One region of the Streptococcus gwangjuensis genome, then DNA from elsewhere that is predicted to be linked to it. Evidence: predicted binding sites of a transcription regulator. Region 1 holds the regulator's gene; each other region holds the start of a gene.
The links. The regulator CtsR, encoded in region 1, represses protease genes until heat stress. The targets are predictions, from matches to a motif close to TTGGTCAAAAAAGGTCAAANA.

Region 2: the regulator CtsR is predicted to act here: its motif matches at 3,258-3,278, upstream of D7D53_RS02365 (ATP-dependent Clp protease ATP-binding subunit).
Region 3: the regulator CtsR is predicted to act here: its motif matches at 1,723-1,743, upstream of D7D53_RS00525 (ATP-dependent Clp protease ATP-binding subunit).
Region 4: the regulator CtsR is predicted to act here: its motif matches at 3,450-3,470, upstream of clpP (ATP-dependent Clp protease proteolytic subunit ClpP).

What each region holds. Positions count from the first base shown of each region.
Region 1 is NZ_CP032621.1:1,843,651-1,849,314, forward strand. It holds gene D7D53_RS09300 (ABC transporter permease) at 1-101, shown strand, start outside; gene D7D53_RS09305 (ABC transporter substrate-binding protein) at 139-1,146, shown strand; gene D7D53_RS09310 (ABC transporter ATP-binding protein) at 1,146-1,874, shown strand; gene D7D53_RS09315 (CtsR family transcriptional regulator) at 1,993-2,451, shown strand; gene D7D53_RS09320 (ATP-dependent Clp protease ATP-binding subunit) at 2,453-4,885, shown strand; gene D7D53_RS09325 (AAA family ATPase) at 5,028-5,664, shown strand, end outside.
Region 2 is NZ_CP032621.1:489,927-495,590, forward strand. It holds gene D7D53_RS02355 (helix-turn-helix transcriptional regulator) at 1-242, shown strand, start outside; gene D7D53_RS02360 (GyrI-like domain-containing protein) at 297-911, shown strand; gene D7D53_RS02365 (ATP-dependent Clp protease ATP-binding subunit) at 958-3,219, opposite strand; gene D7D53_RS02370 (DUF1797 family protein) at 3,449-3,679, opposite strand; gene D7D53_RS02375 (amino acid ABC transporter permease) at 3,870-4,553, shown strand; gene D7D53_RS02380 (amino acid ABC transporter ATP-binding protein) at 4,553-5,287, shown strand; gene D7D53_RS02390 (HAD family hydrolase) at 5,662-5,664, shown strand, end outside.
Region 3 is NZ_CP032621.1:103,966-109,629, reverse strand. It holds gene D7D53_RS00525 (ATP-dependent Clp protease ATP-binding subunit) at 1-1,449, opposite strand, end outside; gene pflB (formate C-acetyltransferase) at 1,807-4,140, opposite strand; gene dinB (DNA polymerase IV) at 4,378-5,439, shown strand; gene D7D53_RS00510 (undecaprenyl-diphosphate phosphatase) at 5,472-5,664, opposite strand, start outside.
Region 4 is NZ_CP032621.1:423,326-428,989, reverse strand. It holds gene D7D53_RS02005 (branched-chain amino acid ABC transporter permease) at 1-215, opposite strand, end outside; gene D7D53_RS02000 (branched-chain amino acid ABC transporter permease) at 219-1,088, opposite strand; gene D7D53_RS01995 (ABC transporter substrate-binding protein) at 1,205-2,365, opposite strand; gene D7D53_RS01990 (YlbG family protein) at 2,427-2,714, opposite strand; gene clpP (ATP-dependent Clp protease proteolytic subunit ClpP) at 2,794-3,384, opposite strand; gene upp (uracil phosphoribosyltransferase) at 3,557-4,186, opposite strand; gene D7D53_RS01970 (deoxycytidylate deaminase) at 4,285-4,752, opposite strand; gene D7D53_RS01965 (TetR/AcrR family transcriptional regulator) at 4,771-5,328, opposite strand; gene D7D53_RS01960 (DegV family protein) at 5,453-5,664, shown strand, end outside.

The DNA of each region.
Region 1 (5,664 bases):
CCATGTTTGCTATTATTATTTTGGTATCGATTATCAGTCTTCTTGGTATGAAGCTGGTCGATATCAGCGAGAAATATGTTATTAAATGGAAACGTTCGTAGCATTAGAATGTTTTTGAAAAAGAAAAGAGGAAAGAAAATGAAGAAAACATGGAAAGTGTTTTTAACGCTTGTGACAGCTCTTGTAGCTGTTGTGCTTGTGGCCTGTGGCCAAGGAACTGCTTCTAAGGACAACAAAGAAGCAGAACTCAAGAAGATCGACTTTATCCTAGACTGGACACCAAATACCAACCACACAGGGCTTTATGTTGCTAAAGAAAAAGGCTATTTCAAAGAAGCTGGAGTGGATGTTGATTTGAAATTGCCACCAGAAGAAAGTTCTTCTGACTTGGTTATTAACGGAAAGGCACCATTTGCAGTGTATTTCCAAGACTACATGGCTAAGAAATTGGAAAAAGGTGCAGGAATTACTGCCGTTGCCGCTATCGTAGAACACAATACATCAGGAATTATCTCTCGTAAATCTGACAATGTAGCTAGTCCAAAAGACTTGGTTGGTAAGAAATACGGAACTTGGAATGACCCAACTGAACTTGCTATGTTGAAAACCTTAGTAGAATCTCAAGGTGGAGACTTTGAAAAAGTAGAAAAAGTACCAAACAACGACTCAAACTCGATTACACCGATTGCCAATGGAGTATTTGACACTGCTTGGATCTACTATGGATGGGATGGAATTCTTGCAAAATCTCAAGGCGTAGAGGCTAACTTCATGTACTTGAAAGACTATGTCAAGGAGTTTGACTACTACTCACCAGTTATCATCGCAAACAACGACTACCTTAAAGACAACAAAGAAGAAGCTCGCAAAGTCATCCAAGCCATCAAAAAAGGCTACCAATATGCTATGGAGCATCCAGAGGAAGCAGCTGATATCCTCATCAAAAATGCACCTGAACTCAAGGAAAAACGTGACTTTGTCATCGAATCTCAAAAATACTTGTCAAAAGAATACGCAAGCGACAAGGAAAAATGGGGTCAATTTGATGCAGCTCGCTGGAATGCCTTCTACAAATGGGATAAAGAAAATGGTATCCTTAAAGAAGACTTGACAGACAAAGGCTTTACCAATGAATTTGTGAAATAATGACAGAAATTAGACTAGAACACGTCAGTTATGCTTATGGCGAGGAGAGGATTTTAGAGGATATCAACCTGCAGGTGACTTCAGGAGAAGTGGTTTCTATCTTAGGCCCAAGTGGTGTAGGAAAGACCACCCTCTTTAATCTAATCGCTGGGATTTTAGAAGTTCAGTCAGGGAGAATTGTCCTTGATGGGGAGGAGAATCCCAAGGGCCGCGTGAGTTATATGTTGCAAAAGGATCTGCTCTTGGAGCACAAGACGGTGCTTGGTAATATCATTCTTCCCCTCTTGATTCAAAAGGTGGATAAGGCAGAAGCTATTGCTCGCGCAGATGAAATTCTTGCGACTTTCCAGTTGACAGCTGTAAGAGATAAATACCCTCATGAACTCAGTGGTGGGATGCGCCAGCGTGTGGCCTTACTTCGTACCTATCTTTTCGGTCACAAGCTCTTTCTCTTAGATGAAGCCTTTAGCGCCTTGGATGAGATGACCAAGATGGAACTACACGCTTGGTACCTTGAGATTCACAAGCAGTTGCAATTGACGACATTGATTATTACCCACAGTATCGAGGAGGCCATCAATCTTAGCGACCGCATCTATATCTTGAAAAATCGACCTGGGCAGATTGTTTCAGAAATTAAATTAGATTGGTCTGAAGGTGAGGACAAGGAAGTCCAAAAGATTGCCTACAAACGTCAAATCTTGGCAGAATTAGGCTTAGATAAGTAGAAAAATGGGGAGTTGGTGAAGATTATCCTTTACCAGCGCCCTTTTTCTTTTAAAAATGAGAAAATTTCGGTATAATAGTCAAAGATAGTCAAGGTTTAAAGAGAGAGGTGGGTTTGTAATGAGATTTAAAAATACATCGGATCATATTGAGGCCTACATCAAGGCGATTTTAGATCAATCTGGAATTGTGGAGTTGCAACGGAGTCAGTTGGCAGATACCTTTCAGGTTGTTCCTAGTCAGATTAACTACGTGATCAAGACACGCTTTACGGAAAGTAGAGGCTACTTGGTTGAAAGTAAGCGTGGTGGCGGAGGCTATATTCGTATAGGACGGATTGAGTTTTCTAGTCATCATGAAATGCTCAAGGAGCTGCTTTACTCAATTGGTGAGCGGATTAGTCAAGAAATTTATGAGGATATTCTACAGCTTTTGGTTGAGCAGGAATTGATGACCAAGCAGGAGATGAATTTGCTAGTATCAGTAGCTTTGGATCGCGTTCTAGGAGAAGAAGCTCCAGTCCTTCGTGCAAACATGCTACGACAGGTCATACAAGAGGTAGATAGAAAAGGGAAGTAAGATGAACTATTCAAAAGCATTGAATGAATGTATCGAAAGTGCCTACATGGTTGCTGGCCATTTTGGAGCTCGTTATCTAGAGTCTTGGCACTTGTTGATTGCCATGTCCAATCACAGTTATAGTGTGGCAGGGGCAACTTTAAATGATTATCCATATGAGATGGATCGTTTAGAAGAAGTCGCTTTGGAACTGACTGAAACGGACTATAGCCAGGATGAAACCTTCACGGAATTGCCGTTTTCTCATCGTTTGCAGGTTCTTTTTGATGAAGCGGAATATGTGGCGTCAGTGGTCCATTCTAAGGTGCTAGGGACGGAGCACGTCCTTTATGCGATTTTACATGATGGCAATGCCTTGGCGACTCGTATCTTGGAGAGGGCTGGTTTTTCTTATGAAGACAAGAAAGATCAGGTTAAGATTGCTGCCCTTCGTCGAAATTTAGAAGAACGGGCAGGCTGGACTCGAGAAGACCTCAAGGCTTTACGCCAACGTCATCGTACAGTAGCTGACAAGCAAAATTCTATGGCTAATATGATGGGCATGCCCCAGACTCCGAGCGGTGGTCTTGAGGACTATACGCATGATTTGACAGAGCAAGCGCGTTCTGGCAAGTTGGAGCCAGTCATCGGTCGGGACAAGGAAATCTCGCGTATGATTCAAATCTTGAGTCGGAAGACAAAGAATAATCCTGTCTTGGTTGGGGATGCTGGTGTCGGGAAAACAGCTCTGGCGCTTGGGCTTGCCCAGCGTATTGCTAGTGGTGATGTACCTGCAGAAATGGCTAAGATGCGCGTGTTAGAGCTTGATTTGATGAATGTTGTTGCAGGGACACGTTTCCGTGGTGACTTTGAAGAACGCATGAACAATATCATCAAGGATATTGAAGAAGATGGCCAAGTAATCCTCTTTATCGATGAACTTCATACCATCATGGGTTCTGGTAGTGGGATTGACTCAACTCTAGATGCGGCCAATATCTTGAAGCCAGCCTTAGCGCGTGGAACTTTGAGAACGGTTGGTGCGACTACTCAGGAAGAATATCAAAAACATATCGAAAAAGATGCGGCCCTTTCTCGTCGTTTCGCTAAAGTGACGATTGAAGAACCAAGTGTGGCAGACAGTATGACTATTTTGCAAGGTTTGAAGGTGACTTATGAGAAACATCACCGTGTGCAAATCACAGATGAAGCGGTTGAAACAGCGGTCAAGATGGCTCATCGTTACTTGACTAGCCGTCACTTACCAGATTCTGCTATCGACCTCTTGGATGAGGCAGCAGCAACAGTGCAAAATAAGGCTAAGCATGTAAAAGCAGACGATTCAGGTTTGAGTCCAGCTGACAAGGCCTTGATGGATGGTAAGTGGGAACAGGCAGCTCAGCTAATTGCAAAAGAAGAGGAAGTGCCTGTTTATAAAGACTTGGTGACAGAGTCTGATATTTTGACCACCTTGAGTCGCTTGTCAGGTATCCCCGTTCAAAAACTGACTCAGACTGATGCTAAGAAATACTTAAACTTGGAAGCTGAACTGCACAAACGTGTCATCGGTCAAGATCAAGCTGTTTCAAGCATTAGCCGTGCGATTCGCCGCAACCAGTCAGGGATTCGCAGTCACAAGCGTCCGATTGGTTCCTTTATGTTCCTAGGACCTACAGGTGTCGGTAAGACCGAATTGGCCAAGGTTTTGGCAGAAGTTCTTTTTGACGACGAATCAGCCCTTATCCGCTTTGATATGAGTGAGTATATGGAGAAATTCGCAGCTAGCCGTCTTAATGGAGCTCCTCCGGGCTATGTGGGTTATGAAGAAGGTGGGGAGTTGACCGAGAAAGTTCGCAACAAACCCTATTCCGTTCTCCTCTTTGACGAGGTAGAGAAGGCCCACCCAGATATCTTTAATGTTCTCTTGCAGGTTCTGGATGACGGTGTCTTGACAGATAGCAAGGGACGCAAGGTCGACTTTTCAAATACCATTATCATCATGACGTCAAATCTTGGTGCGACAGCCCTTCGGGATGACAAGACCGTCGGATTTGGGGCTAAGGATATTCGTTTTGACCAGGAAAATATGGAAAAACGCATGTTTGAAGAGTTGAAAAAGGCTTATAGACCTGAATTTATTAACCGTATTGATGAAAAGGTGGTCTTCCATAGCCTTTCTAGCGACCATATGCAGGAAGTAGTGAAGATTATGGTCAAACCTTTAGTGGCAAGTTTGGCTGAAAAAGGTATTGACTTGAAATTACAAGCTTCAGCACTGAAATTATTGGCAAATCAAGGATATGATCCAGAGATGGGAGCTCGTCCACTTCGCAGAACCCTACAAACAGAAGTGGAAGACAAGTTGGCAGAACTTCTTCTCAAGGGAGAACTAGTGGCAGGTAAGACACTTAAGATTGGTGTCAAAGCTGGTCAATTAAAATTTGATATTGCTTAAAAATGGAGAATTAGGAGTGATCCTGATTCTTTTTTGCTACTTTTTTATAAAAAACAATAAAAAACTATTGACAAAACAAAAATATAGTTTATAATAAAAACATAGAGAAAAATATCAAAAAATATAAAAAGGCTATAGGTTTATGAAAAAGAAAACAGCAGTGGTATTTGGAACCTTTGCTCCACTTCATCAAGGACATATCGATCTGATTCAGCGAGCGAAGCGGCAGTGTGACCAGGTCTGGGTTGTCGTTTCAGGCTATGAGGGAGACCGAGGGGAGCAGGTAGGCTTAACTCTTCAAAAGAGATTTCGCTATATTCGAGAGGCCTTTCGTGATGACGAGTTGACCTCCGTTTGCAAGTTAGACGAAACCAATCTTCCCCGTTACCCTATGGGCTGGCAGGAGTGGTTGGACCAAATGTTTGCAGAGATTTCCTATGATGAAACCCAGCAAGAACTAATTTTCTTTGTGGGAGAAGCAGACTACCAGCAAGAATTATCAAATCGTGGCTTTGAGACTGTCTTGCAAGAAAGAAAGTTTGGTATCTCAGCGACTATGATTCGAGAAAATCCAAGCAAATATTGGAAATATATTGCTCAACCCTTCCGACGTCAGTTTACAAAGAAAGTGTTGATTATGGGAAGTGCCAGCAATGGGAAGACCACTCTTGCTAAGGATTTGGCTAGGTATTACGATGCACCTGTCAGTCTGGAATACGCACGTGAGTACCAGATTAAAAACAATGTCCGCGACGATGAATTGACTCCAAAAGATTACT
Region 2 (5,664 bases), 620 kb from region 1:
TTGAAGTCTCCTTGAAGTTTAGCCACAAGCTTGCTTTCAGGGTTTATGAAGATTTTTCAGAAGATGAGATTAGCTTGGGGGAGGATGGATCTTACTATGTCAAAACGCTCTTTTCAGAGCACGAAAGTCTGTATACTTACCTCCTGTCTTATTTAGATGGGGTGGAAATACTAGAACCTGCTCATGTGAAGAAGGAATTGCTTTCTAGATTAGAAAAAATCCAAAAACTTTACAAACCTTGACAAAAGATGTCAAGGTTTCAGTGCTATACTAGAGCTAGAAAGGAGAAGAACCAAATGAAATATGAATGGAGAAAAGAAGCGAAAGGTCTTTATCAAATTAAGGCTAAGCCCACTATTTTGCAGGTACCTAGTCAATCCTATATCGTGATTGATGGTAAAGGCGATCCAAATCAAGAGGATTTTTCAGAACGAGTAGGGGCTTTATTTGCCTTAGCTTATGCGATAAAGATGAAGTATAAAAAAGCTCCTCTGAATGAGGTTTACACTGATTTTACTGTCTTTCCTTTAGAAGGTTTATGGAAAAAGGAGAGGGAAGGAGAACTGGTAAAAAGTGAGCTTTCTTATAGCATTATGATTGGGCAACCCGATTTTATTACGCGAGAACTATTTGAGGAAGCTATGAAGGAGGTTAAAATAAAGAAGCCAAATCCTTTCTATGAGGCTATTTGTTTTGAAAAAATAGAAGATGGTCAAAGTCTTGCCATGCTTCATGTAGGACCTTTTGATACAGAAAATGAGACTTTTGCAGAGATGGAGAGTTTTTGTCAACACCATAAGCTAAAAAGAATTACTGAGGTTCACCGAGAAATCTATCTCAATAACCTTCATCGAACGGAGCAAAGCAAATTGAAAACGATTCTTCGCTATCAAGTTCAAGGGGAGAACTAAAAAGAACAGGAAATCTTGTTTCCTGTTCTTTTTATGATTTCTATATTTATTTTTCAGAAGTATTTTCTTTGATTTTTTCAGCTTTTTTGGCAGACTTAATTTGAATCTTGCCCTTGCTGGTCATAACTGCCTTGAGGTCTTTTTCACTTGGATTTTCAAGGTAGTAGTCAGTGATGGCATCCTCAATATAGTCTTGAATAGTACGACGAAGTGGGCGTGCTCCCATTTTTGGATCATAGCCTAGGTCAACCAATTTTTCCTTGACCTTGTCAGTTACATCCAAATGAATGTTATTGCTAGAAAGGCGCTTGTTAACGTCTGCTAGCATCAGCTCGACAATCTGAAGGAGGTTATCCTTGCTGAGAGCCTTAAATTCGATAATACCATCAAAACGGTTCATAAACTCTGGGCTAAAGAAGTTACCGAGTTCACCGAGAACAGAGTTGGTACGTCCTTCTCTAGCAGCCCCAAATCCAACGCTGGCTTCGGCCTTACCTGTACCTGCATTTGAAGTCATGATGATGATGGCATCCTTGAAACTAACGGTACGTCCTTGTCCATCTGTCAAACGACCATCGTCCAAGACTTGAAGGAACATGTGCATAACATCTGGATGGGCTTTCTCTACTTCATCCAAGAGAATAAGTGAATATGGATTGCGACGAACTTTTTCCGTTAATTGCCCAGCCTCATCATAGCCAACATAACCTGGAGGGGCACCGACCAATTTAGCCACGCTGTGTTTTTCCATATATTCACTCATATCAAAGCGAATCATACTGTCAGCAGAACCAAAGAGTTCGATAGCTAGTTGTTTGGAAAGTTCCGTCTTACCGACACCAGTTGGCCCAACAAAGAGGAAGCTTCCAATAGGACGGTTAGGCGTACCGAGTCCAACACGATTACGGCGAATAGCTTTGGCAATCTTATCAACCGCATCATCTTGGCCAATAACATGAGACTTGAGATCTTCGGCTAGATGGATGAGTTGAGATTGTTCTTTCTCTTTTAAATCACCAACAGGGATATTGGTTTTCTGCTCGATAATGTGCTCAATGGTTTTCTCACTGATGATAGGAGTATCTTGGTCTGTGACCTTTTTCTTTTGCATTTCCTTATACTTGGCAATCTGGTCGCGGAAATAAGCTGCCTTCTCAAAATCTTCCTCTCGTGTAGCTTGAGATTTGAGATTTTCAGCCTCAATCAAGCGTTGATCAATTACTTTAGGATCAACAAAATTCAAGGTCAAGTTCATCTTAGAACCAGCTTCATCTAGGAGGTCAATGGCCTTGTCAGGCAAGAAGCGATCTTGGATGTAGCGATTGGACAGAGTTGCAGCTGCTTCAATCGCAGCATCAGTATACTGAACATGGTGGTAGTCTTCGTATTTCTTTTGAATGCCTTTGAGGATAGTGATTGTTTCTTCTACCGTTGGTTCATCGACCTTAACAGGCTGCATACGGCGTTCTAGGGCAGCATCTTTTTCAATGATGCGGTATTCATTGAGGGTAGTTGCACCGACCAGTTGCAGTTCACCACGAGCAAGGGCTGGCTTGAGGATATTTCCTGCATCCATATTGCCATCGCCCGCAGATCCCGCACCGACAATTTCATGGATTTCATCGATAAAGAGGATAATATCCTCACGTTTGCGAATTTCTTCCATGAGCTTTTGCATGCGTTCTTCAAATTGTCCACGAATACCCGTTCCTTGAACTAGGCTAACCACATCCAGACGGATGACTTGTTTACCTTGTAGTTTATGTGGAACATCGCCATCAACGATTTTCTGAGCTAGACCTTCGACAACGGCAGTTTTCCCGACACCTGGTTCACCGATAAGAACAGGATTATTCTTGGTTCTGCGATTGAGAATCTCAATGACACGGATAATCTCATCATCGCGTCCAATAACGGGATCTATATCTCCACGACGGGCAATTTCAGTTACGTTGATACCAAATTCTTCCAGCAGGCCTTTTTCTTGGCTTGGTGGAGGAGTTTGAGCAGGTCCACGATTTTGGGAACCATAACCGCCGTTTCCACCGTAACCTCCACCTGATTGGGTTGGGGGAGTCGGAGGAGTGTTGTTAGAAGGTCTAAAATTGTTTAGGTCATTGAAGAAATCACCAAAGGGATCAAAGTCACGATTGTTCAGATCCGTCATACCTTTAAAGAGGCTATTGTTAGGATCCGTCTTGATAATCTTATAGCAGTTTTGACAAAGGTCAATTTGTTTTTGCTTTCCGTTAAGATTGGTATAAAGATGAATTGTTGAGTCATTGATTTTACAGTTTTGACAAAGCATACATCTACCTCATTTCTTTCTTTAGCCTGACCTGTTTAAAGGTCAAAAATAGTCAAATTTCTATACTCTCATTATAACAGGATTGGGGTGTAAAGCAAGTAAAAAGATTGCAGCTTTGAGAAGTTGTTACAAGGAAAATTTTTGAGATTTTAGGGAATAAAAAAATCCTATTTGTGAGACAAAAAGGATTTTGGTTAGACATGCAGGGTGTAACCCAGCTTGTTTTGTATTAGTAAAGGAGTTCGTAAATCTCCATTGCAATCAAGTCAATGCTGTCAAACGTATAAGTTTCGCGAGCTTCGACATCACGAAGGGTAAAGATTGAGCCGTTTTCTTCGTCGTGGCTGTATGCAACTTCTGCAACAACAACTCCTTCGCGTTCAAAATTACGTTTTAAATTTCCGCCGTCTTTAGCCATTGCTTCAAGGCGGTTGATGATTCTAACCAAATGTGATTCCATTTTGATTCTCCTTCATTTCTTATCGTTACTATTTTACCATAAAGGAGGCCAACTTGCCTAGAAAAAACTAAGATTTCTCGCTAATTCTACCAGCTTAAAGATTTTTTGAATAAATTAGACAAAAGATTTGAATTTTAATTCACTCTATGTTATAATCATACAGTATTCTATTTTAGAAAGCAGTGTGACTATGAATTTTTCTTTTTTACCTAAGTATTTACCTTATTTTAACTATGGGGCTGTCGTGACGGTTCTCATTTCTATCTGTGTTGTCTTTTTGGGAACTATTTTGGGTGTTGTCTTGGCTTTTGGGCAACGTTCAAAGTTTAAACCGTTTGTTTGGCTCGCCAACTTGTACGTTTGGATTTTCCGTGGGACACCGATGATGGTTCAGATTATGATTGCCTTTGCCCTTATGCACATCAATGCTCCGACTATTCAGGTTGGAATTTTAGGTGTTGACCTTTCTCGTCTGATTCCAGGGATTTTGATTATCTCTATGAACAGTGGTGCTTATGTTTCTGAGACTGTTCGTGCTGGGATTAATGCAGTTCCTAAGGGTCAGTTAGAGGCGGCCTATTCTTTAGGGATTCGTCCTAAAAATGCGATGCGCTATGTGATTTTGCCACAAGCTATCAAAAATATTTTGCCAGCATTGGGGAACGAATTTATCACCATTATCAAGGATAGTTCTCTTTTATCAGCTATTGGTGTCATGGAGTTGTGGAACGGAGCTACAACAGTTTCTACAACAACCTATCTACCTTTGACACCACTTTTATTTGCAGCCTTTTATTACTTGATTATGACTTCTATTTTGACAGTAGCCTTGAAAGCTTTTGAAAAACGTATGGGACAAGGAGATAAGAAATAATGACAGAAACCTTGATAAAAATTGAAAATTTACATAAATCCTTTGGAAAGAATGAAGTATTGAAGGGAATCAACCTCGAGATTAAAAGAGGGGAAGTTGTCGTTATCATTGGTCCTTCAGGAAGCGGGAAATCTACCTTGCTCCGCTCTATGAATTTGTTGGAAGAAGCAACCAAAGGGAAGGTTATCTTTGAGGGAGTTGATATTACGGACAAGAAGAATGACCTCTTTGCCATGCGTGAGAAGATGGGGATGGTTTTCCAACAATTTAATCTCTTTCCTAATATGACTGTGATGGAAAATATCACCTTGTCTCCTATCAAGACTAAAGGTGAAAGTAAGGAAGTTGCAGAGAAGAGAGCTAAGGAACTTTTGGAAAAAGTTGGTTTACCAGATAAGGCAGATGCTTACCCTCAGAGTTTGTCAGGTGGCCAGCAACAACGGATTGCCATCGCGCGTGGCTTGGCTATGGAACCTGATGTTTTGCTCTTTGACGAGCCAACTTCAGCCCTGGACCCTGAAATGGTAGGTGAAGTGCTGGCTGTTATGCAAGACCTAGCCAAGTCAGGAATGACCATGGTTATTGTAACGCATGAGATGGGATTTGCTCGTGAGGTGGCAGACCGTGTCATCTTTATGGCAGACGGTGTGGTTGTCGAAGACGGAACACCTGAACAGGTTTTTGAACAAACCCAAGAACAACGAACTAAGGACTTCTTGAGTAAGGTTTTATAAGTTAGCTTTGCTGAGCTGTTTGTAGTCAGTTTTAAACTTTCAAGAGAAGATCAGTGAAAAGCTAGGCTCAATACCAGTCAAGTGGAACTTACTTTGAGAAGTTACCCCCCTTATTAATAACATCCATAAATTGGATATTAGGATTTTTAATATAAAGTAGTTTTGTGTTAAAATATAATTGTTCCATATGATTCTCTCTAATGATGGTTTGGTCGCTTTTCATTATGGGTCATATGGAACTTTTTTCTACAAGAAAATAGGTTTCATAGTATTTATAATAGATTTACCCACTACAAATAATATAGAGCATTTTTTATGTGGAAAACTCAAGGAAATCATCGCTTTTTTCATAAAAAAATGCTATAATGAAGGGTATG
Region 3 (5,664 bases), 230 kb from region 1:
TTCAGACATATCCAAACGGATGATTGCGTCCTTAGTTCCAAACATATCAAGCGCTAATTGCTTAGCAAGTTCTGTCTTACCAACCCCAGTTGGACCTACAAAGAGGAAGCTACCGATTGGGCGATTGCCTTCATCAAAACCAGCACGGTTACGACGGATAGCACGAGCTACCGCTTCTACCGCCTTATCTTGTCCGATTACCTTATCTTGCAAGCGATGAGCCATATCTTTCAAACGTTCGATATCAGATGCTCCCATTTGTGATACTGGAATACCTGTCATTCGTTCTACAGATTCGGCTACATCATTGACAGTGGCAGTCACTTTCATATCTTCTGTGTGATTTTCGATTTTCTTTTCCAATTCTGCAATACGTGTTTTATAGTTTAGAGCTGCTTCAAAATCTTCTGCCTCAACTGCTTTTTCTTGCTTGTCTTTTTCTGCCTCAATTTCACGTTCAACAGCATGCACATCTGTTACTGGATGTTGAGCTGCCAAGTGAGCCGCTGTTACATCGACAAGATCGATAGCCTTATCTGGCAAGCTACGTTGAGGAATATACTGAACAGAATAATCCACTGCTGCTTTCAAAACTTCATCTGGCAAGATGACATTGTGGTGTTGTTGATAAAGGTCACGAATTCCTTGAAGGATTTTAAAAGTATCCTCTGCTGAAGGAGCATTTACCTTGACTTCATTGAAACGACGAGCAAGAGCTGCATTCTTCAAGATAGTATTACGGTATTCGTCTTGAGTCGTTGCCCCAATCACGGTCAACTCACCACGAGATAGAGCTGGCTTAAGAATGTCCGCAAGCCCTTTAGATCCACTGTCTCCACCAGTGCTACCTGCACCGAGAATTTGGTGAATTTCATCAAAGAAGAGGATAATATTCCCTGCTTCTTTCACTTCATTGACTAAATTTTGAACGTTTTCTTCAAAGCTACCACGGTATTGAGTACCAGCTTCAAGACCTGAGATATCAATGGAAATGATTTCCTTATTCTTAATGGCAGCTGGGACATCTCCGTTCACAATGGCTTGCGCTAGTCCTTCAACGACTGCTGTCTTACCAACACCTGCATCTCCGACTAGAACAGGATTGTTCTTGGTACGGCGTGAAAGAATTTCAGATGTTTCTTGAATTTCCTTGTTTCGTCCGATGACAGGATCCAGCTTGCCCTCACGAGCTTCTGCAGTCAAGTTTCGACCTAGTTTAGCAAGGACACCGTCTTGTTTCATACCTGACGCCTGTTGTGGCATTTGTCCATCAGTTTCTGCATTTCCTGGTAATTGACCAGTTGCACGATAATGAGCAAATTCCTCAGGTGTTACTTCACGTCCATTAATCAAGTAGCGACGATTTTCAGAGCTATATCCTCGCATACCACCCATCAATTGGTTAAATAAATCATCCATGTTGTTAAAATTATTAAAGTTGTTGTCCATATTCTTTACCTCTTTTTGTTTTTTCTTCGTTATTACTACTGATATTGACTATCTTTGACCTTTGTTTTAAAAAATTTAGACTAGCTAAATTGCTACTCTACGTACTATTTCTGGTTTTTCTTTTTTAAGCAGGAGTAGACTATCTTTACTTCTAAAGATTTCTAGATTAAACATAGACCCACCTCTTTCTATTTCACTTTAAATAAGCGTTCTAGTAAGGCTTTCATTTACCTTACGTTCATAATATACTACATTAGTCAGAAAAGGTCAAGAGATTTGACTTTAATTGACCAATAAATTTTACAAAAAGAAGAACTAGCTTTTAACTAGTCCTTCTTTGTATTATTTTATATAATCTTAGCTCAATGCATCCAAGGCATCCAAGGCATCATCCATTGAAAGAACTTCGTGGAAGACACGTTGTGTCAATTCAGTTTTTTGTTCTGGAGTGAGGTATTTAGTGTTTACACAGTATCCAGAGATACGTACGATAACGTCTTCACCTGACATGATCTTTTCGTAAACATCGTTCAAGTCCATAACGTTCAAGTTAACGTGTTGTCCACCGTTTTCAAAGTAACCATCAAGAATTGTTACCAAGTTATCAACTTGTTCGTCACGAGTCTTACCAAGAGCGCGAGGTGATACTTGTGTAGTCAATGAGATACCATCAGCTGCATAACTAAAGTCAAGGCTAGAAAGTGAGTTCAAGTTTTGCAACCATCCACCTTTAGCTTTGTTAGATGGGTTAGCACCTGGTGAGAAGAATTCAAGTTTAGACAAGTTCACAGAACCATCTTCGTTGAGGTATACACCTTTGTGGACTGGTGAGTTACCAGTTTGTTTAGAGTAAGCAACGTTAGATGTGATTGTCAAAAGTGATACTGTAGCTTCAGCGTCTTTGTAAAGTTTGTGGCTACGTAGACGAGTAGTGTATGCTTCGATCAACCATTCTGCCAATTCGTTTGAACGTGGGTCATCTTCACCCCAACGTGGGTATTCACCGATTGTTTCGTAATCGTAGATATAGCCATTTTCATCGCGGATTGGTTTAACTGTAGCGTATTTGATAGCTGACAATGTGTCAACAGTGTTGGCAAATCCACAGATACCAAATCCCATGTTGGCACGTTGTTTAGTTGGCAAGAAGGCCATTTGAACAGCTTCGTAGTTGTACTTATCAGTCATGTAGTGGATGATGTTCAAAGCATCTACGTAAGTGTCAGTCAACCAGTCAAGAGATTTTTCAAAGTTAGCTTTAACTGATTCAAATTCAAGAACTTCGTCACGGATTGGTTCGATGTCAAATACTTTGTAGTCTTTGTGAACATCGTCGTAACCACCGTTCAAACCAGTAAGAAGGGCTTTCAATACGTTTACACGCGCACCGAAGTACTGGATGTTGTGGCGTTGCTCTTCATTTTCTGGGTCAAGTGGAGATACACAGCATGAGATACAGCTCATTTCACCATATCCGTCTTTAGCCATTGTTGTTACACCTTCGTATTGGATAGAAGAGTGTTTGTGGCTCATGTGCATACAGTAGCGACGGAAGTTGTATGGCAATTTGTCAGTCCAAAGAACTGTTAAGTTTGGTTCTGGAGAGTTACCGATGTTGTCAAGAGTGTTCAAGAAACGGTAGTCCATCTTAGTAACACGGTGACGACCGTCGTTACCCATACCAGCCATAGAAGTTGTGATGAATGTTGGGTCACCTGAGTACAATTGATCATAAGCTTTTGTACGAGCAAATTTAACTGTACGAAGTTTCATAACGAAATCATCAACGAATTCTTGGATTTCTGATTCAGTAAATGTACCACGAGCAAGGTCACGTTCTGCAAAGATGTCCAATACGATTGGCACACGTCCTAGAGATGTAGCAGCACCGTTGATAACACGGCAGACAGACATAAAGGCGATGTTAACCCATTGGATTGCTTCTTTAACGTTCATCGCTGGTTTGCGAACGTCAACTCCGTAAAGGTCACCCAAGCGAACAACTTGTTGCAATGCTTGGTATTGAAGGTTGATTTCTTCACGAAGACGGATTGTTTCTTCATCGATTTCTTCGATTGCATTCCAGTCGTTTACTTTTTCTTGCATCAAGTAGTCTGCACCGTAAAGAGCAAGACGTGCGTAAACACCGATGATACGTCCGCGTGAGTATGCATCTGGAAGACCAGTTACAGTGTGAGCGTGACGAGCGCGACGGATGTTTGAAGTGTAAGCACGGAAGATACCGTCGTTAACTGTTGTTACGTATTTAGTGAAGATTTCGTGAACAGCTGGGTCTGGTTCGTATCCATTTTCTTTCAAAGTAGTTTCAGCCATACGGATACCACCTTTTGGCATGAAGTTCAATTTGAAGAGTTCATCGTTTTGGATACCAAAGATAACTTCATTTTCTTTGTCAATAAATCCTGCAGGGATATCAGCAATAGATGTTGGACGAGTGTCCATTGGGAAACGAGTTTCTTCGTAGTGAGCCTTAGTTTCTTCTACAATCTTTTTGATGTGAAGTGAACGTTCTGTTGGTCCTGCAAGGAAGCTTTCGTCTCCATCGTAAGGTGTGTAGTTAGCTTGTACGAAGCGTGATACACTTGCTTTTTCTTTCCAATCTACGCCTTTGAAGCCTTCCCAAGCTTTGTCAAAAATATCTTGTGCTTCAACAACTGTCTTAACAACCATGTTAATGTCCTCTTTTTTCTTTCTAGTAACAGTCATCTGTTACATTCATGAGACAAGTATACCACACAGTAACCGATTTCAACAAGTGAAAAAGGCCTATTTTTACACTTTCTTTTCTAAAACAGTCTATATTTTGTCCTAAACTGTATTATATTTTTGAAAAAAATAAAGCATTTTTTCTTTTTTTCAGAAAAAAGGGTATAATAAAAGAAAATAAGCAGTAAAAAGGTGCTAGGCATGTTGATTTTTCCTTTATTAAATGATTTGTCAAGAAAAATCATCCATATTGACATGGATGCCTTTTTTGCTGCGGTCGAAATCAGAGATAATCCTAAACTCAGAGGAAAACCTGTCATTATTGGAAGCGACCCTCGGCAAACAGGTGGGCGTGGTGTCGTTTCCACTTGTAGCTATGAGGCGCGAGCTTTTGGTGTCCATTCAGCCATGAGTTCTAAAGAAGCCTACGAACGTTGCCCCCAGGCCGTCTTTATCTCAGGGAATTATGAAAAATACAAGACTGTGGGCCTCCAGATTCGAGCTATCTTTAAGCGTTATACAGATTTGATTGAACCCATGAGCATTGATGAAGCCTATTTGGATGTGACAGAAAATAAACTCGGTATCAAGTCAGCGGTCAAAATCGCTCGCCTCATTCAAGAGGATATCTGGCAAGAACTCCATCTAACTGCTTCTGCAGGCGTTTCCTACAACAAATTCTTAGCTAAAATGGCTAGTGATTATCAAAAACCACACGGTTTGACAATTATTTTACCTGACCAAGCTGAGGATTTTCTCAAACAAATGGATATTTCTAAGTTTCATGGAGTAGGAAAAAAGACGGTAGAGAGACTTCATCAAATGGGTATTTTTACCGGCGCTGATCTACTTGAAGTCCCTGAAGTGACCCTAATAGACCGCTTTGGCAGACTGGGCTATGACCTGTATCGAAAGGCTCGTGGCATCCACAATTCCCCGGTCAAATCCAATCGCATCCGTAAATCAATCGGGAAGGAGAAAACCTACGGGAAGATTCTCCGTGCCGAGGAAGACATCAAAAAAGAGCTGACTCTCCTATCAGAAAGAGTCGCTCTCAATCTCAGTCAACAAGAAAAAGCTGGAAAAATTGTCATTATGAAAATCCGCTACGAAGACTTTTCAACTCTTACCAAACGAAAAAGTCTGGCTCAAAAAACACAGGATGCTAGTCAAATAAGCCAAATAGCCCTGCAACTCTATGAAGAATTAAGCGAGAAAGAAAGAGGTGTCCGCCTGCTGGGGATTACCGTGACTGGATTTTAAAACCTTGAAGAGTTGACCCTTCAAGGTTTTTCTTATACAAATAAACGGACAAAGCTATAAAGTAGCAAGACACTACCAAGCACGATACGGTATTTACCGAAAAGGGTAAAGTCGTGTTTTTTCACATAACTTGTCAAGAAACGAATAGCGACCATGCTGACTGCAAAGGCTACTCCCATCGCAACCAAGAGCAAGAACAATTGCCCAAAGCTCAAGAGTTGTCCT
Region 4 (5,664 bases), 550 kb from region 1:
ATCGCCATGAAACCTGCATGCCCAAGTGAAAATTGTCCTGAAAAACCAACGATTAGGTTGAGACCAACAGCCAGAATAATATTAATTCCAATTTGTTGTAAAATCTGTACATAGAATAGATTGAGTACACCGACTGAGACCAGTATACTAATCAAGCCATAGCCAGCTAACAAAAGGAGTAACCATAGAATATTAACTTTTAAATTTTCCTTCATCGTTTACACCTTCTCTTTCACATTCTTACCAAGGATACCAGCTGGGCGGACAATCAAGATCAACAACAAGATTCCATAAACAATGGCATCACGGAAGTCTGACATCCCAAAGGCTGTCGCAAAGGTTTCCAATAGACCAATCACAAATCCACCAAGAGCCGCACCAGGAATGATTCCGATACCACCAAGTACCGCGGCAACGAAAGATTTAAGACCTGGAGTAACCCCCATCAAAGGCTCAAGAGAGTTATAATAGAGGGCAATCAAAACACCAGCCGCCCCCGCAAGAGCAGAACCCAAAGCAAAGGTAAAGCTGATAGTACGGTTTACATTGATCCCCATCAATTGCGCTGCATCGCTATCTACGGATACTGCACGCATGGCTTTCCCCATCTTAGTCTTTTGGACAATGACTTGTAACAAAATCATCAAAATCAAGGAAATGGCCAAAATCATTAACTGCACGTTTGTTAGGCTAACTGGTCCCAAATCATAGCGAACTGTTTTAATCGCTTGAGGGAAGGCACGGGTATTGGCACCAACCAGATAGACCATGCCATACTCCAATAGGAAAGACACCCCAATAGCCGTAATCAAAACAGCAATACGAGTAGAGTGGCGCAAAGGTCGGTAAGCAAGAAACTCAATCACGACACCAAGGATGGCTGTCGCTATCATAGCTACAATAAGCGCTACAAAGAAATTCATTTGGAAAGAATTAATCAAGAAATAACCGATAAAGGCTCCCATCATATAAATATCACCGTGTGCGAAGTTGATGAGCTTGATAATTCCGTAAACCATGGTATATCCTAGGGCTAACAGCGCATAAACACTACCTAGAATCAAACCATTTACTAGTTGTTGGAGCATAAAATTCACTCTTTCTATATATAATTTCGAGGGTTTCCCCTCACTTTTTGATAGGTTCTTAAACATCGAAACAGGGAGTGAGTCAGAGGCTCATTCCCTATTTCAACATTTTTCTATTATGGTTTTACAACTTCTGCTGCTTCAACTTTACCATTATTCATGGTCATCATGTAAGCTGTTTTGACTGTGTTGTGGTCCGCATCGAAGCTTGTTTGACCAGTTACACCTTCAAAGTCTTTTGTTTTAGCAAGGTTGTCCTTAATCTCACCTGAGTTTTTAGCACCTTTTGCTGCGTTTGCTACAAGGTGAACTGAATCATAAGCCAAGGCTGCAAATGTTGAAGGCTCTTCATTGTACTTAGCACGGTAAGCTTCCAGGAAGGCTTTTGCTTTAGCTGAAACTTCTACAGTAGTTGAGAAGCCTGAGATAAAGTAGATGTTTGATGCTTTTTCAGGGGTTGCTTGTTGCACAAACTCTTCACCGTTGAATCCATCACCACCAACGATTGGTTTGTCAATTCCCATACCACGCGCTTGGTTTACAATTTTACCAGCTTCAGTGTAGTAACCAGGGACGATGATAGCATCAAAGTCTTTCCCTTTCATTTTTGTAAGGGCTGCTTGGAAGTCTGTGTCACCTGCTACGAAAGTTTCATCTGCAACGATTTCACCTTTGTATGCTTCACGGAAGGCTTTGGCAATCCCTTTAGCATAGTCGCTGGCGTTGTCAGTGTATAGAACAACTTTCTTAGCGTTTAATTTTTCAGTAACATAGTTTGAGATAATTTTTCCTTGGAAGCTATCTTGGAATGTTCCGATAAAGAGGTAATCTTGACCTTTAGTCAATCCATCTTGAGTCGCACTTGGCGAAATCAATGGAACACCTGCTTTTGTAGCGTTCGCTACCGCAGCTGCAGTCGCACCAGATGTCGCAGGTCCTACGATTGCTGATACTTTAGATTGAGTTACAAGGTTAGTTGTTACTGAAGCCGCCTCAGCTGTTTCAGACTTATTATCTTTATCGACTACTTCGATTTGTTTTCCATCGATACCACCTGCTGCATTGATTTCATCAACGGCCAATTGGGCACCTTTTTGTTCAGATGTACCGTAAGCTGCTACGGCACCAGTTTCCTCGAAGTTAAATCCGATTTTGATTGTCTTTTCATCTACTGAGTTACCAGCAGCGTTTGACGCTCCAGACTTCACTTCTCCACAGGCTGCAAGAAGTGCTACACTTGCAAGCGCCACAAACGATAGGGCAAATTTTTTCTTCATCTTTTTTGTCTCCTTATTCTTAAATAGCATGTTAAGAATATACCGAATTATCAGAAAATTGTCAACACTTTTCTTGAACTTTTTCGATGATAACGTTTTCCCTTCGATAAAGATTGCCCACAAAGGGTGTTTCCAACTCTTGGATATGACAAACTCTGACTTTTTTTATAAACTTTTCCTTGCCCAAGCGCCCGACCAATTGCTCCACTTCTTGAGTTGGAACATAAAGCTGTAAGTAACGATGTTTCTTGGAATGATAGGTAATATCTCCATAATCCTGCAGTTTTTTTGCATCACGATTATAGTAAAGATAGATAATCAAGCCAGATCGATTGACTTTTTCAAACATGATAAATCCTCTTTCTAAGAAATCTCCCCCCTATTATACCAAAAAAAGCAAACCCAGTCGAGTTTGCCTTCTTTGATCATTAATTCAATGAATTGTTGGCCATGATTTCATCAATAAAGCCATATTCAAGTGTTTCTTGAGCACTCATCCAGTTATCACGCTCTGCATCTGCGTGAACTTTTTCGATTGACTGACCTGAATTTTCAGCCAAGATTTTTTCCAAGGTTTTACGAGTTTTAAGCAAATGTTCTGCAGCAATCGCCATATCGGTTTGTTGAGTACCACCGCCTGTACCACCCATTGGTTGGTGGATCATGTATTCAGCATTTGGAAGCATGAAACGTTTGCCTTTTGCTCCACTTGATGCAATGACCGTCCCCATAGATGCAGCCATTCCCATAACGATGGTTTGGACATCTGCCTTGATAAAGTTCATGGTATCAACGATTGCCAAACCAGCTGAAACAGAACCACCAGGTGTATTGACATAAATGTAAATATCTTTTGTACTATCTTGGGCATCCAAGAAAAGCAACTGGGCAATAACTGAGTTAGCCATATTGTCTTCAACTGGGCCTGTCAGCATAATGATGCGGTCTTTGAGAAGACGTGAGTAAATATCGTAGGAACGTTCTCCACGGCTTGTTTGTTCAATAACTACTGGAATCATTCATTTCTCCTTTTGAGTTTTATTTTTGTTGGTCAAATGACTGAAGATAAGACTATTATAATATCTTGGTCAAAAAAGGTCAAATTTTTGCTCTGCTTTCATTAAACAGAAACAAAAATTCAACCTCCTTTCACGACTGGAAATTCTTTTCCAAGTCAATCTCTTTTTAATTTTATTTCGTACCGAACAAGCGGTCTCCAGCATCTCCAAGACCTGGAACGATATAACCGTGTTCGTTCAAACGTTCATCCAAGGCTGCTGTAAAGATTTCTACATCTGGATGAGCTTCTTGAAGGGCTTTAACACCTTCTGGTGCAGATACGAGGCAGACAAATTTGATATTTGATGCGCCACGTTTTTTAAGAGAATCAACAGCCAAGATTGCTGAGCCACCTGTTGCTAACATTGGGTCTACGACAAAAATTTGACGTTGGTCAATGTCCTCAGGCAATTTCACCAAGTACTCAACTGGTTGAAGCGTTTCTTCATCACGGTACATACCGATGTGGCCAACTTTAGCTGCTGGAACCAAGCTCAAGAGCCCATCAACCATCCCGATACCTGCACGCAAGATTGGAACGATAGCCAATTTCTTACCTGCCAATTGTTTTTGAACTGTTTTTGTGATTGGTGTTTCAATTTCCACATCTTCTAGTGGAAGATCACGAAGTACTTCATACCCCATCAACATTGCAATCTCATCTACTAGCTCACGGAAAGCTTTTGTAGAAGTATCTGTACGACGCAAGATTGACAATTTGTGTTGAATCAGTGGATGATTAATAACTTCAATTTTTCCCATTTTTGGAATTCCTTCTTTCAATTTATTCTTCTTATTATACCAAATTATACCAAAAAATGGTTTAAAAATCTTTCTAAACCATTTATTTTTGATAATTTTTACATTAGATCAGCCTCTTTAAGAGCGGCCTGTACTGTCTCAAGTGGTAAATGAGTCAATTCTGTTCCCTTTTCTTGATAGAGGTATTGGGCGTAGTCGTCCATTCGGTACTGGTTGATATAAACCACGCGCTTGCAGCCGACCTGAAGCAATTGTTTTGTACAGTTTAGACATGGAAAGTGGGTCACATAAGCTGTAAAGCCTTTGGGGACACCACGCTCAGCCCCTTGGAGAATGGCATTAACCTCTGCGTGAAGGGTGCGAACACAGTGGCCTTCGATGACCAGACATTCGTGATCAATACAATGCTCGGTTCCTGACACCGAACCATTGTAACCAGTGGAAATAACCTTATTATCTTTTACCAGAATCGCGCCCACTTTGGCACGTTTACAAGTGGAACGATTGGCAATTAGTAAGGCTTGGGCTGCAAAATACTCATCCCATGCTAGTCTTTTTTCAGTCATATCTCTTCTCCTTTTGCTCTATTTTTTAAAAAATGGTAACCGTAAATCCGCTATCTTTTCAGCAGGTACCTTCATGCCATCCTTGATCCATTTTAGAAGGACAGAGACGATGGCTGAGCTCCAGAAGGAATGAAGATAAGAGCTGACACCTTTTGATTTTCCATGGTATTTTTCTAGAAATTCCTGCATGGCTTGGACAAAGATTTTTTCCAGATGGTAATCCAAGGCCAGTTGAATCACTCTGGCTTCCTTTCTGGCCTCTCGGAAAAGGTGAACCCAGACCAGATAAAGGTCTGTCTTTAAATCATAATGATGCAACTGTTCCATGATGTTGTGGACACTCCGTTTAAAAACGCTCTCTAAAATTTCCTCTTTAGAATCATAATTGCGGTAAAAGGCTGCACGCGAAACGCCTGCACGCTTGACTAATTCAGAAATACTAATCTTGGTCAAGTCCTTTTTTTCCAAGAGCTGCAAGAGGGCTGTTTCAAGGGCTTCTCTAGTTAATAAATTGGATTCTTGGTTTGATTTTCTGAGATTTTCAAGAGACTTTTCAGAGATTCTACGTTCAGACATAACATTTTCTTTCTACTTGTCACAACAGACGGATGAGGCTTTTGTTTCAAGGGCTTTCATGATATAATTGTAAAAAAAGACAGAACCTTTGTCAATGTATAACTGACAAAGATGGAGAATTTCTATGACTTGGAAGATTATTGCTGACTCTGGTTGTGATTATCGTCAGCTGGCAACACCAGCTATTGACACGACCTTTGTGAGTGTTCCCTTAACCATTCAAGTAGCTGATCAGGTCTTTGTTGATGATGCCAGTCTTGACATTGATCAAATGATGGAAACCATATATGCAACTGCAGAAGCTTCAAAATCAGCTTGTCCAAGCCCAGATGATTA